4 regions of the Bacillus cereus group sp. RP43 genome follow, and region 1 is predicted to be linked to each of the others. Evidence: riboswitches for the same ligand, from Rfam matches in the RefSeq annotation. Region 1 holds a riboswitch; each other region holds the start of a gene.

Region 1 (3,216 bases):
AGCATCGTTTGAATTTTTTCGGACACTTCATCAAAATGTTCCCGTACGCTCACGCAAACAGCCCCCTTTTTATTCATAAAAAAAATCTTTCCCATTTCGAAAAGACTGTTCGGTAATATATTTTACCTTATCTTTCAAAATGGATTCCATTTTGCTGGATTTAGCACCTTGCTTTCTATAAGCAGGTTGCCGAGCTTCGTAGGGCCAGTTCCCTCAGCTTCTCTTGATAAGCTTTGTATTTGTATTTTATCACAATTCTGATTTTTTTCAATCCTAGTTTTCCGATATATTTAATTATTTTTCTTTTTTTAAAAGGAGTTGCCTTTACTAGACAACTCCTTCTTTCTCATTCACACCAGCTCTTTAATACGTATGCGATCGTTCCCAATGATATTTTCATATGTTTCACGTTCTACGACAATTTGTGACGTCCCGCCTTTTGCAAAGACGACAGCTGGTCTACGAATACGATTATAATTATTAGCCATCGAGTACCCATATGCCCCCGTACAAGAAATTGCTAGTAAATCAGAAGAAGCAACTTGCGGTAAGTTAATATCCCAAATCAGCATATCTCCACTTTCACAGCATTTCCCAGCAATCGAAACGAGCTCCTCATTCTTATCATTCCCTCGATTCGCCAACATCGCCTCATAACGGGCTCCGTATAGAGCTGGTCTTAAATTATCTGTCATTCCACCATCGACTGAAACATATTTCCGAATGCCAGGAATCTCTTTCACCGCTCCGACTGTATAAAGTGTTGTTCCAGCATCACCTACGATACTACGACCTGGTTCAATCCATATTTCTGGAAGCGGATATTCACATAATGTAAATTGTTCTCTTATCGTACTTGTTACAGCGTGCACATACGTTTCAAGTGTTAATGGTGCATCTGACTCCGTATAACGTATACCGAAACCTCCGCCCACATTTAATACTTTCATCACATAATGTGTTCGCTCTCTCACTTCTTCTAAAAATTGGCGGAGTACTTCAATTGCTCGAACAAATCCAGCCGTTTCAAATATTTGTGATCCGATGTGCGAGTGAATTCCTAGCACATTATAATTTGATTTTTGCAAGGCAAGCTCAATTGCTTGCATCGCTTGACCATTTGAAACACCAAACCCAAATTTCGAATCCTCTTGACCTGTTGTTATATATTCGTGTGTATGTGCCTCTACTCCAGGCGTTACACGGATTAATATGTTCACAAATTTCCCATGTTGCATTGCTAAATCATGTAAGATTTCTAATTCTAAGAAATTATCTACTACAAAACAACCGATATTCGCCTGAAGAGCCATAATCATTTCTTCTTCTGTTTTATTATTTCCGTGAAAATGAATACGCGATGCCGGAAAACCAGCTTGGAGCGCAGTATATAATTCTCCTCCAGAAACAACGTCTAAAGACATATTCTCTTCACGAGCTACTCGGCACATCTCCATGCACAAGAACGCCTTGCTTGCATATGCTACTTGATAAGAGAAACCACTTTCTTTAAAAGCACGATGAAACGCGCGGCACTTTCCTCGAATAGACTCTTCATCGTATACATAAAGTGGTGTTCCGTATTGTTTTGCTAGCTGCGTCGTATCGCACCCACCAATTTCTAAGTGTCCTTGCCCATTGATTCGGCTTGTGCCGTGTAAATACATTTGAATTCCTCCCTTATTTCCTCTAAAACTCATAACCCCAATCTTCTATTCATTGCAGCACGCTTTTAGATAGACAAAAAACGCGCGGAACAATGTTCACACGCGTTTCTTATTAGGAAAAATATATATTGAAAAAATAAACGAGTTGTTATCTTCTCAAAATAAGAAACCGCATCAACATCTCCAAATAGCTCTCCATAAAATAAATATTATGACAGTACTACATTTATTCAATGCAGTCCCAATATATGAATAAGATGGTTATTCTTATATTTCGGCAATAGTCCCTTTCAACCTATGATCACAGATTCCATTAAATCTCCCATAGCTTACTCTTTCCTATCGCGGCCTCTACCTTTGAGAGTAGATGAGGTAAGTCTATTTAATTTTCAAACATCTAATTGTTGCTATTAACAATACCAAAGGACCATTTTATTTGTCAAACAATTTTTTATATTGTTTTTTTACAGTTTAACTTCGTATCATTTGGTAAGCGCTTTACTACTATATTTGTCACTTCCCATTCGCCTTCTTCGTTATTAAAAGTAATTGTTACTTTTTCGAATGGTGGAACAATTTTCCCACCAACCTGTTCATACTTCGTCACTTCAATAACCGCTTGAAATAAATATGTGCCACTATACACTTTTTTTAAACGGATGATTTTAGGACATTGATAAGGTTTCAAATTTCCATATTGTTTTTCAATTGCCTTATTTATTTTTGGAAATAAAACAGAATAAAGTGCATCCTCCACAAGGGGTGCATCATATTGCGCTACTGACATACTCGGTGAGGAAAAAAGTATAACACTACTGCATACTATAAAATATAATAATTTTCGCATTATAACCTCCGTTTTATTACTCGATTCTTTCTGCGCACGATAATTATCATACATAGAAACTCCGTTTTATTGTCTCCCACTGCCCTTTTTCTACTCAATTATTATAAAAAAGCCCACAACTCTCTTTTATTTTCGTATAATGATACTCATAGTATAATAAACATAATAACAAAGGACTGTTCGTATATATAAAATGAGGCGCTAATCAAACCGGCTCACAAGAACTGTCATGCTTTTAGGAGAGGAGTATATTATGCTACAAAATCTGTTTCCAAAACTGCGATTTGCACTAGTTGCAGTCGTTTTATTATGGATAAAAACATATATTGTGTACAAGCTAGCATTTGATATTAGAATTGATAACTTCTTTGAAGAATTTATGCTTTTTATTAATCCACTAGCTTCGTTACTTTTATTTTTTGGTTTCGCTTTACTTGCATCTAAGTACCGAAACCGAATTATTATTGTAATTAGTTTTATACTGTCATTTATTTTATTTGGAAATGCAATGTTTTACGGGTTCTATAACGATTTTGTTACTTTCCCTGTTTTATTCCAAACAAATAATATGGCTGACTTAGGGACGAGTATAAAAGAACTCTTTACGTATAAAACATTACTTTTATTTGCAGACGCAATTATTTTAATGTTTATTTCGCGTAAATTCCCATCATTTGGTGATAAAACACCACTTTCTCGCTC
Region 2 (3,216 bases), 340 kb from region 1:
CCGTAAATTTCATCCATTTCCCCTTCTCCTGTAAAACTATTCTCTTCTGTAATCGCATATCGCTTCTGCAATTTTGGATGAAGCCTTTTATAAGAATCCCCTAATAATCTTTCATAAATATTAACCATATACTTATCCCTTTCTCGTCCTCTTGCAATTTTTTGCGCTTGGCAAATTAGTGCTATTTATATAACCGACAATCGATAACCCTATTAGAAGAAAATTTAATGTAATCGGATTAAACGGTTGCGTAAAACTAGCGATATTCGTCGATCCTGCCGCTAATGTTAAAACTATCAACAATATAATATGCAATATAAATAGTTTTCGCTTTTGAAGTGGCAATAGCCACATAACACCCCATATTATTTCTAAAAATCCAACTATTTTAAGTATAAAAATACTACTTTCATTCGATCCGATTAGTGCAGAAAGCATCTTTACTTCTTCTGAATGAGTAAACATCAATTTCGGTACAATCCCTTGATATAACCATACGAAGGCAAATAAAAAGCAAACAAGCCAATAAGTCATCGTTCTTCTAATTAGCAACTTAGGATGAAGCCCCTTTTCTAACCATAATTTTAAAGCATCAAAACTCCATGCAGTCGCAGAGCCTAATAAAGGCCGAAAAACATATGAATCTATCACATTCCCTATGCGACCAAACCTTGTATCATAATCATATTGCGTTTCAAAATGAATATGTTCTCCATTCAGTGTATATTTCCAATAACCTCGTCCTATTTGTATAAGTGATAACTTATTGTCTGTCCAAAATTTCAATGAGGAAATGCGTTCCCCAGTTTCTTTTCTTATTTCACCTATCGATTCCCCTTCTCCGGCTATTTCAAGCCCAAATCCGATCTTTGTTTTATATAAAAACTTCTGCGGTTCTCCCTCTTTCTTCTCTAAATAAGAAATTTCAGTAAAACGAGCATCCCACTCTGTATGTAGGTCTGGTTCTTGCGTATATTCCCATAATTTCTCCATTGTTGTTTTCATTTCTGTCGCAACATAAATAGGCCTCTTCATGCTTCCACCTCCTATACTCTATATTTTCAATGTACATGCAATACATTTATTTTGCTACATTTTTCACAAACTTTTTTTCGAAAAAGAAAGAATTTTGAAAATATATATAAAACACTTGATTCCCTGAAAAATTTAAATTATTATAAAACAAATGTTACCAACAACTTCATAAATCATACACTCTCGCCTAAAACGTGAGATAGAGGTTGCAACGCTTATAAGTATTCTAAAGGAGACACAGAGATGTCTATGAATTTAGAGGAAAGGAAGTGTTGCCGAAATTGATAAATTTCTCTGCATTTATCAATTGGGGCTGTTTTCGAATAGAAACAGAACTGTCATATGTACAGACGTGTACGTATGAAGAGCTATCTACAAAAAAGAGATATCATTTTCATGATATTCCTTTTTTGGCGGTTTTTTTATTAGCTCCGTTTTCTGTTTCCCTTTTCCTGTAACAGCACCATCCTCACTTATTTGAGATGGTGTTTTTTGTTTTTCTCTCTGGTAACTACAGGAATATTGGGATTTGTATATGTCCTAACCTATTCTTAAAAATGGACGAAAGAAGGAATTCGTAATGGAAACGATTGTACAAAAATTTGGCGGTACTTCTGTCGGAAGCGTCGAACGCATTCAACATGTAGCAAATTTAATTATTGAAGAATATGAACGAGGACATAGTATTGTCTCTGTCGTTTCAGCAATGGGAAAAAGTACGGATAAACTTGTAGCACTTGCTAACGCTATTACTGAAAATCCAAGTAAACGTGAAATGGATATGCTCCTATCTACAGGAGAACAAGTAACTATTTCATTATTAACAATGGCACTACAAACAAAAGGTTATAACGCAATTTCATTAACAGGATGGCAAGCTGGTATTACGACAGAATCTGTACATAGTAGTGCACGGATTACTGACATTAACACCACTCGTATTCAGTCTCACCTTACTGAAGGCACGATTGTTATAGTAGCTGGTTTCCAAGGAGTAAGTGAAGAAAATGAAATTACCACACTTGGCCGCGGTGGTTCTGATACGACTGCTGTTGCATTAGCTGCGGCACTAAAAGCGAAAAAATGTGATATTTATACGGATGTGACCGGCGTATATACGACTGATCCACGAGTTGTACAAGATGCTTATAAATTAGATGAAATTTCTTATGACGAAATGTTAGAGCTTGCCAACCTCGGTGCTGGCGTATTACACCCACGCGCTGTTGAGTTTGCTAAAAATCATAATGTAGTTTTAGAAGTACGATCAAGCATGGAACAAGAAAACGGAACAATTGTAAGGGGAGAATGTAACATGGAACAACAAGCAATCGTTAAAGGTATTGCATTTGAGGATAATATTACACGCGTCACAATTAAAGGATTAGAACAAGGTGCACTTTCAACAGTTTTCTCTACATTAGCAGCAGCACATATTAATGTAGATATTATTATTCAAAGTATTACAAATGAAGAAACTGTTCACCTCTCCTTCTCGATCCATTCTAATGATTTAAGAGAAGCATTAGAAGTATTGGAACAAAATCAAGAAGCACTTCACTATGAATCTGTAGAACATGAAAATCATTTAGCAAAAGTATCAATTGTAGGATCAGGTATGGTATCTAACCCTGGTGTCGCTGCGAATATGTTCACTACTTTAAAAGAAGGTGGTATTCATATTAAAATGGTAAGTACATCTGAAATTAAAGTATCAGTTGTAATTGACCGTATTCATTTAGTAGATGGTGTTGAAGCACTCCATCAATCATTTATGGCAAAAATTGAGCCTTTAGTGCAGATGAGTTAATTTCCACCAGTAAAACTTAAAACAAATTATATGAATCTATTTCCTTCCTATATAAATAGAAAGCTGTTTGTATTGTATAGATTGACAAGAAAGTTATTTTATCGAATAGCAACTACATTATCAAATTCTTGAAATGATAGCATTCACGAAATAAAGTTCGCGCATATTTCAATAGTAGAGGGTTTACGAAGTGTTGTTCGTTAACAAGATGTTATATACTATACCCGAAAACACCTTGTCACATTTCCCTACACTGTGACAAGGTGTTTTTTGTTTAGAAGAGATTTTAGTATAATTATGAGGATAATTAGATAATAAATTTATACATATAAGGAGATAAAGACTATGACAAAAAACAGATTACTACGAAT
Region 3 (3,216 bases), 530 kb from region 1:
GGTAACAAACGTGAGCGTAACTTAATTTACCCAACATTAATCGACCACGTAACAGAAGAAATGAAAGTTGCTTGGGAAGAGCCATTCGGCCCAATCCTTCCAATCATCCGTGTTTCTTCTGATGAACAAGCGATTGAAATTGCTAACAAATCAGAGTTCGGCTTACAAGCAAGTGTCTTCACAAAAGACATTAACAAAGCATTTGCAATTGCTAACAAGATCGACACTGGCTCTGTTCAAATTAACGGACGCACAGAGCGCGGCCCTGACCACTTCCCATTCATCGGTGTAAAAGGTTCAGGTATGGGCGCACAAGGTATTCGTAAGAGCCTTGAGTCTATGACTCGTCAAAAAGTAACTGTATTAAACTTAGTTTAATCTTATATGTAGAAGCTGATCTAGTTTTAGATCAGCTTCTTTTTATTTCACGAGTTGTTTTTCCATAGGTAAATTCACACATTCTACAGAAATTTGATACCCTAACCACCGCTCAGCAATATGTTCAAATGATGAGACAGAGCCTGTTGTAAAAAATCGATGCTTCGGATTAAGATTGTCAGACAAAATTCCTTTGTGCTGTAAAATTGTGCTTAACTCTATCGCTGTTTCTTCTGCAGAACTAATAATCGTCACAGCCTCTCCTAACTCCTTTTTTATATAGGACTCTAAAAGTGGATAATGCGTACACCCAAGAATTAACGTATCTATATCTTCTTTCGTTAATGGCAGTAAAGCCTGTTTCACTTGCTGCGTTACATATGCTGTATCTTCTAATTGATTTTCTACAACTGTAGCTAAAGTCGGACATGCATGACTATGCACTTCCAAATGTGTATCAAGCTCGTGTAATGCTTTTTCGTACATATTAGATTTTATCGTACCTACAGTTCCAATTACCCCGATTTTCCCTTTCTTTGTCACTTTAATTGCAGCTCTTGCTCCCGGATGTATAACGCCAATAACTGGAATGGAAAGTGCTCCTTGCAAATCAGTCAATGCAGCAGCTGCACCAGTATTACATGCTACAACTAGAGCTTTTAACGGAAACTGTTTGAGGAACTCAACCATTTCAAATATGAAAGATTGTACCTCCTCTACACTTCTTGGCCCATACGGACAACGCTCATTATCACCGATATAGTAAATGCTCTCTTTAGGCAATTGACGCATAATTTCACTCGCAACTGTTAATCCTCCAACCCCTGAATCTAGTACACCTATTACGGAATTTTGATTACATGCAGACATATACTTCATCCCCCTTCTCAATCTTCTAGCGCCGTAAACATTTATTATATTATGAAAATTTAAACATTGTACAATAATCCCTCTCCTTTTTAATCACGAACTCTTCTCTATAATCTGATTATTACTATATCCATTGACGTATAAAAATACATTTGTTACTCTTAAACATGTTAATTTAATACATAAATCCTCATTCGTATCTCGGTGAGGTAGAGGTTGCAATCATTAAGAGTATCATTTCAGGAGATGTAGTGGCATTGACGAATGAATGAGAAAGGAATGGTTGCCGAAGTAAGATGTGTCCACCATGCACGCTTGCTGGGTCTGCATTTAATAAGTGCAGAACTGTCACAAACGTTTCGTTTGTGGAGAGCTATCGAGAGGTATGTCGTGGGTTTCTTATAAGATAGAAAGCATGTAGCGGCAAATTACGTGCTTTTTTTGTTTTGTTTGGAACTTCTCTTCCCTACCGCGGAAGACATACATATCTCCTCGCTTGACTTGGTTATACTAACTTTGGAGGTATTTTCTATGCAACAAAAAAAATGGGGCTTTTGGGTACTAACAGCTTTCGTTGTCGGTAACATGGTTGGCGCTGGTATTTTCATGGTGCCAAGTACGTTAGCACAAACAGCAAGCCCGCTCGGTGTCACTTTAGCTTGGTTAACAACAGGGTTTGGTGTTTTAATGCTAGCTCTTGTTTTCGGTAATTTAGCAATTCGTCGTCCTGATTTAACGACAGGACCACAAAGTCATGCATATGCTTTATTCTCAACACCAAAAAGAAAGAAAATGGCTGGTTTCAGCATGGTGTGGGGATACTGGGTTGCAAACTGGGCAAGTAACGTTGCCATTATCACATCTTTTGCGGGATATTTATCACTCTTCTTCCCGATTATGAAAGATACACGTCTATTGTTTTCAATCGGCTCTTTCGATATAGAAGTTGGAAAACTAATTACATTTACTATTTGTTCTGTCTTACTATGGGGCACACATTTAATTTTAACAAACGGTGTAAGCGGAGCTGGGAAGCTAAACTTCTTAGCAACAACAACGAAAGTAACTGGATTCCTTCTATTCATTGTTGTTACGTTATTTGCGTTCGAGGCTTCAAAGTTTGGACAATGGTATACACCAATGATCGATAAAGAAGGTGTATCACACGGTCTCCTTTCACAAGTAAATTTAGCTGCTCTTACAACACTTTGGGCATTTATTGGGATTGAATCAGCCGTTCTTTTATCAAACCGAGCTACTTCTCCCAAAACGGTAAAACGGGCGACTGTTGCTGGTTTACTAATAACCGTTGCAATTTATTTAGGAATTACAATTTTAACAATGGGTGTACTTCACGTTGATAAATTACAAGCTTCTGAACGTCCATTAGCAGATGCATTAAACGCTGCAATGGGTCACGGCGGCGGGAAACTTATGGCATTACTTGCTCTTACTTCCCTATTCGGTTCAATATTAGGCTGGATTTTATTAAGCTCAGAAGTGCCTTATCAAGCAGCAAAAGAAGGTTTCTTCCCTTCCTTCTTCGCAAAAACAAACAAAAAAGGAAGTCCAATTCATTCACTACGATTAACAAACATTATGTCGCAAGTGTTCTTATTCTCAACATTATCAGGAACAATTGCGGAAGCTTATACATTCGTTATTACAGTGTCAACTTTAGCCTACCTCATTCCATATCTCGTTTCACCAATCTTCCAGTTAAAACTAGTCGCAACTGGTGAAACATACAAAAATGAAATGCGGGCAAGAATTATGGATGGTGTAGTCGCAGTTATCGCACTTTGCTATGCACTATGGGTTATTAAAACAGGCGCATCCGATATTAAAACATTCCTTCTCGGAATTGGTTTATTCGTAATTGGCTTTGCCTTCTATCCATTAATGAATCGTGATCAGAAAAAAAATAAAGAAAAGAAAAACGAGCAAGTTGCATAACGCAATTTGCTC
Region 4 (3,216 bases), 1.5 Mb from region 1:
AACACAAAGTGTAAATGCAAAGATTGGACCGAACGGGAACCATTTCGCTTGATATGGTAAATCTTTCAAATCTTTCCCTTGTGCAATATAAGCTTTACGGAAACGGTAATGACTAATAGCAATCCCTACCCAAGCAATAAATCCTGACATCCCAGAAGCATTTAATAACCAAATGTATACAACACCGTCACCGAATAAAGAAGCGATGAAAGCGACGCTACCAACTACTGATGTTGCGATTAATGCGTTAACAGGTACACCGCGGCTATCTAATTTGCCTAAGAACTTTGGTGCTTTTCCCTGGCGAGCTAAATCCCAAAGCATACGAGTTGATGCATACATTCCAGAGTTACCAGCAGATAGAACTGCAGTTAAAATAACAGCGTTCATAACAGAAGCAGCGAAGGCAACGCCCGCTTTTTCAAATACAAGTGTAAATGGACTTACTGTAACATCACTCGCTGCAAGGCTTTCAGTCGTATAAGGAATTAATAAACCGATAACGAGAATTGCTAAAATGTAGAATAATAAAATACGCCAAAAGATAGAACGAATTGCTTTTGGAATATTGCGTTCTGGATCAGCAGTTTCACCAGCAGCTACTCCTAATAATTCAGTTCCTTGGAATGAGAAACCAGCAGCCATAAATACACCGATAATTGCCATGATTCCACCGTTAAATGGTGCATCTGCAACAGTGAAGTTTTTAAAGCCGACAGATTCGCCACCCATAATTCCAAAAATCATCATAAAACCGACAATTAAAAAGATAATAATAGTAACTACTTTAATAAGTGCGAACCAATATTCAGATTCACCAAAACCTTTAACAGATAAATAGTTTAAGAGAAAAATAATAGCTAAGCAAAGTCCACTCCAAATAAGAGAAGGGGTATCTGGGAACCAAAATTTCATAATTAATGTTACGGCTGCAAGTTCAGCTGCAATCGTAATCGCCCAGTTATACCAATAGTTCCATCCAAGTGCAAAGCCAAGTGATGGATCAACAAATTTTGTTGCATAAGTGCTAAAAGATCCAGTAACAGGCATGTAAGCTGCGAGTTCAGCTAAGCTTGTCATTAAGAAATAAACCATAATTCCAATTGCGGCGTATGCGACTAGTGCACCGCCAGGACCAGCTGAATGGATCACACCACCGCTGGCAAGAAATAGTCCGGTACCGATTGTACCACCGAGAGAAATCATCGTAAGGTGACGAGATTTTAATCCGCGTTTTAATTCACCTTGTCCTTGTGTAGTTTGCGTTTTAGAGGTAGATTGATTTGTTGCGCTATTCATGTTCAACACTCCTTTTCTTGTAGGTTAGGAAGGAGCGGGGGAGAAAAATACAAAAAACCGCCAAAGGAATTAGGCGGAACGTTTCACAAATAACCACCCCATCATACCCTTCCGTTAAGATAGCACCCCACGTTTACACGGTAATTTTGTAAACGTGACAGTTCTGTTCCTTTCGGAGACAGACCCAGCTCATATTTCCAGAGAAGAAATACAAACTTCGGCAACTTTTCCTTTCAAACGGAGTCAGTGACATTCTCTGTGTCTCGTCCGTTTTACTTTTAAAAGTCGCAACCTCTACCTCATCGGATTGATGAGGATTTATATATTGCTAAGATATTTAATATATGGCAATTGTAATGACTTTCTGAATATATTGCAAGGAATTTTGTTAGGAAAAGTCAAAAAATATCGGTTATTGTATAGGAAACGCTTGCAAAACTCCACCCGAACCTACTATTATGTAGCAATAAGCAAAGAAAAAATTGTTATACAAATGTTTCGCAAAAAATAATGAAAAACCCTTTAAAATTAAAAGAAAATTCAGAAAATATAATTCGACATAACTATTGAAGGGAATCACCTCTTTTATTTTGTTTCAAAGAAAAAACATAAGTATAAATTAAAAGAGTGAATATTCTTTCTTTTTGTAGTAAAATCGAAGTACCGTTTAATTAAAAAGGGGACGTCGTTATGAAATTAGAAACGGAAAGATTACATATTATCCCATGTGCAGAAGAATGGGTTCAAATTGCGAAGAATCAAGGATACAATAGTGGCCCGCATATTGCAGGGCATGTAGAAAGTGTAAAACAAGACGCAGCTTTATTACCTTGGGGTGCGTGGTATGTCATTCGAAAAGAAGATGACATCGTACTAGGGGATATAGGATTTAAAGGGAAACCGAACGAGAAACGTACAGTAGAAATTGGTTACGGTTTTATTAAGAAATATTGGAATAAAGGGTATGCTACAGAATCTGTAGATGAATTAATAAAGTGGGCTTTCCAGACAGAAGAGGTAGATACAATTATTGCGGAGACACTCCTTGAAAATGGTAGTTCGATTCGTGTATTAGAGAAATTACAAATGAAGAGAGTAGATACAACAGATACGATGATTAATTGGAAAATAGAAAAATAAAAAATACCGCTCGATATAGTTCGAGCGGTATTTTTATCATTATGGTAGCATTTGTTTTTGATCTTTCGGATAACCATCTGTCGATACGTTAGAACGATTGGAATGATTACGGACAGCAATAAAAATGGATATAATAACGACAAGACCAACTGCAATGTAAGAAAGTGAAATAATAGTTGGATCTACTTTAAATGTAGTAAGCAGTGTACGAATATTCGTAAAGATTATAAGGCCACCAACTAGTACGCCAAGCAAATGTGCTGGAACGATGCGAACTAACCATGCGGCGATTGGTGCAGCGACAATACCACCGAGCATGAGAGCAAATACCCAAACCCAGCTTACTTGTTCCCAGCCAAGTGAAATGAAAAAGCCAATCGTTGCAGCGAGTGAAACAGGAAATTCACTCGTATCAACAGATCCAATAACTTTTCTAGCTTCATTTCCTCTTGCAAGAAGTACAGGTGTTGTAATCGGTCCCCAACCACCGCCGCCTGTTGAATCGACGAATCCAGCGAATAAGCCGAGTGGCACAAGTTGTTTGGCAGACATGCGCTTTTTGGAAGTAACAATTTGTTTTTGAATAATGAATCGTAATAAAATATAAACGCCTAAAGTGAATAAAAATATTGAAATGTACGGTTTAATCACATCGCCAGGTAAATTACTTAAAAAACATGCCCCAATAAATGCGCCAATTGCCCCTGGTAATGTAAGTCTGGAAACCGTATATTTATCAACGTTTCCAAATTTGATATGCGATGCACCAGAAGCTGC

Evidence for each region. A riboswitch is a leader RNA that binds a small molecule or an ion and turns the genes downstream of it on or off. The one in region 1 is predicted to bind lysine.
Region 2: it holds a riboswitch for lysine, as region 1 does, so the genes downstream of both, QCI75_RS18035 (aspartate kinase) here and lysA (diaminopimelate decarboxylase) in region 1, are expected to answer to the same signal.
Region 3: it holds a riboswitch for lysine, as region 1 does, so the genes downstream of both, QCI75_RS22530 (amino acid permease) here and lysA (diaminopimelate decarboxylase) in region 1, are expected to answer to the same signal.
Region 4: it holds a riboswitch for lysine, as region 1 does, so the genes downstream of both, QCI75_RS11860 (amino acid permease) here and lysA (diaminopimelate decarboxylase) in region 1, are expected to answer to the same signal.

What each region holds. Positions count from the first base shown of each region.
Region 1 is NZ_JARVHQ010000001.1:3,797,457-3,800,672, forward strand. It holds gene QCI75_RS19770 (YezD family protein) at 1-53, opposite strand, end outside; SAM riboswitch class I at 125-233, opposite strand; gene lysA (diaminopimelate decarboxylase) at 351-1,667, opposite strand; lysine riboswitch at 1,848-2,029, opposite strand; gene QCI75_RS19780 (DUF3888 domain-containing protein) at 2,119-2,514, opposite strand; gene QCI75_RS19785 (LTA synthase family protein) at 2,768-3,216, shown strand, end outside.
Region 2 is NZ_JARVHQ010000001.1:3,458,954-3,462,169, forward strand. It holds gene QCI75_RS18025 (DUF4166 domain-containing protein) at 1-128, opposite strand, end outside; gene QCI75_RS18030 (DoxX-like family protein) at 133-1,035, opposite strand; lysine riboswitch at 1,228-1,414, shown strand; gene QCI75_RS18035 (aspartate kinase) at 1,616-2,845, shown strand; gene QCI75_RS18040 (VOC family protein) at 3,191-3,216, shown strand, end outside.
Region 3 is NZ_JARVHQ010000001.1:4,330,036-4,333,251, forward strand. It holds gene gapN (NADP-dependent glyceraldehyde-3-phosphate dehydrogenase) at 1-378, shown strand, start outside; gene racE (glutamate racemase) at 421-1,248, opposite strand; lysine riboswitch at 1,451-1,632, shown strand; gene QCI75_RS22530 (amino acid permease) at 1,780-3,204, shown strand.
Region 4 is NZ_JARVHQ010000001.1:2,256,949-2,260,164, forward strand. It holds gene QCI75_RS11860 (amino acid permease) at 1-1,299, opposite strand, end outside; lysine riboswitch at 1,412-1,604, opposite strand; gene QCI75_RS11865 (GNAT family N-acetyltransferase) at 1,990-2,439, shown strand; gene QCI75_RS11870 (sulfite exporter TauE/SafE family protein) at 2,479-3,216, opposite strand, start outside.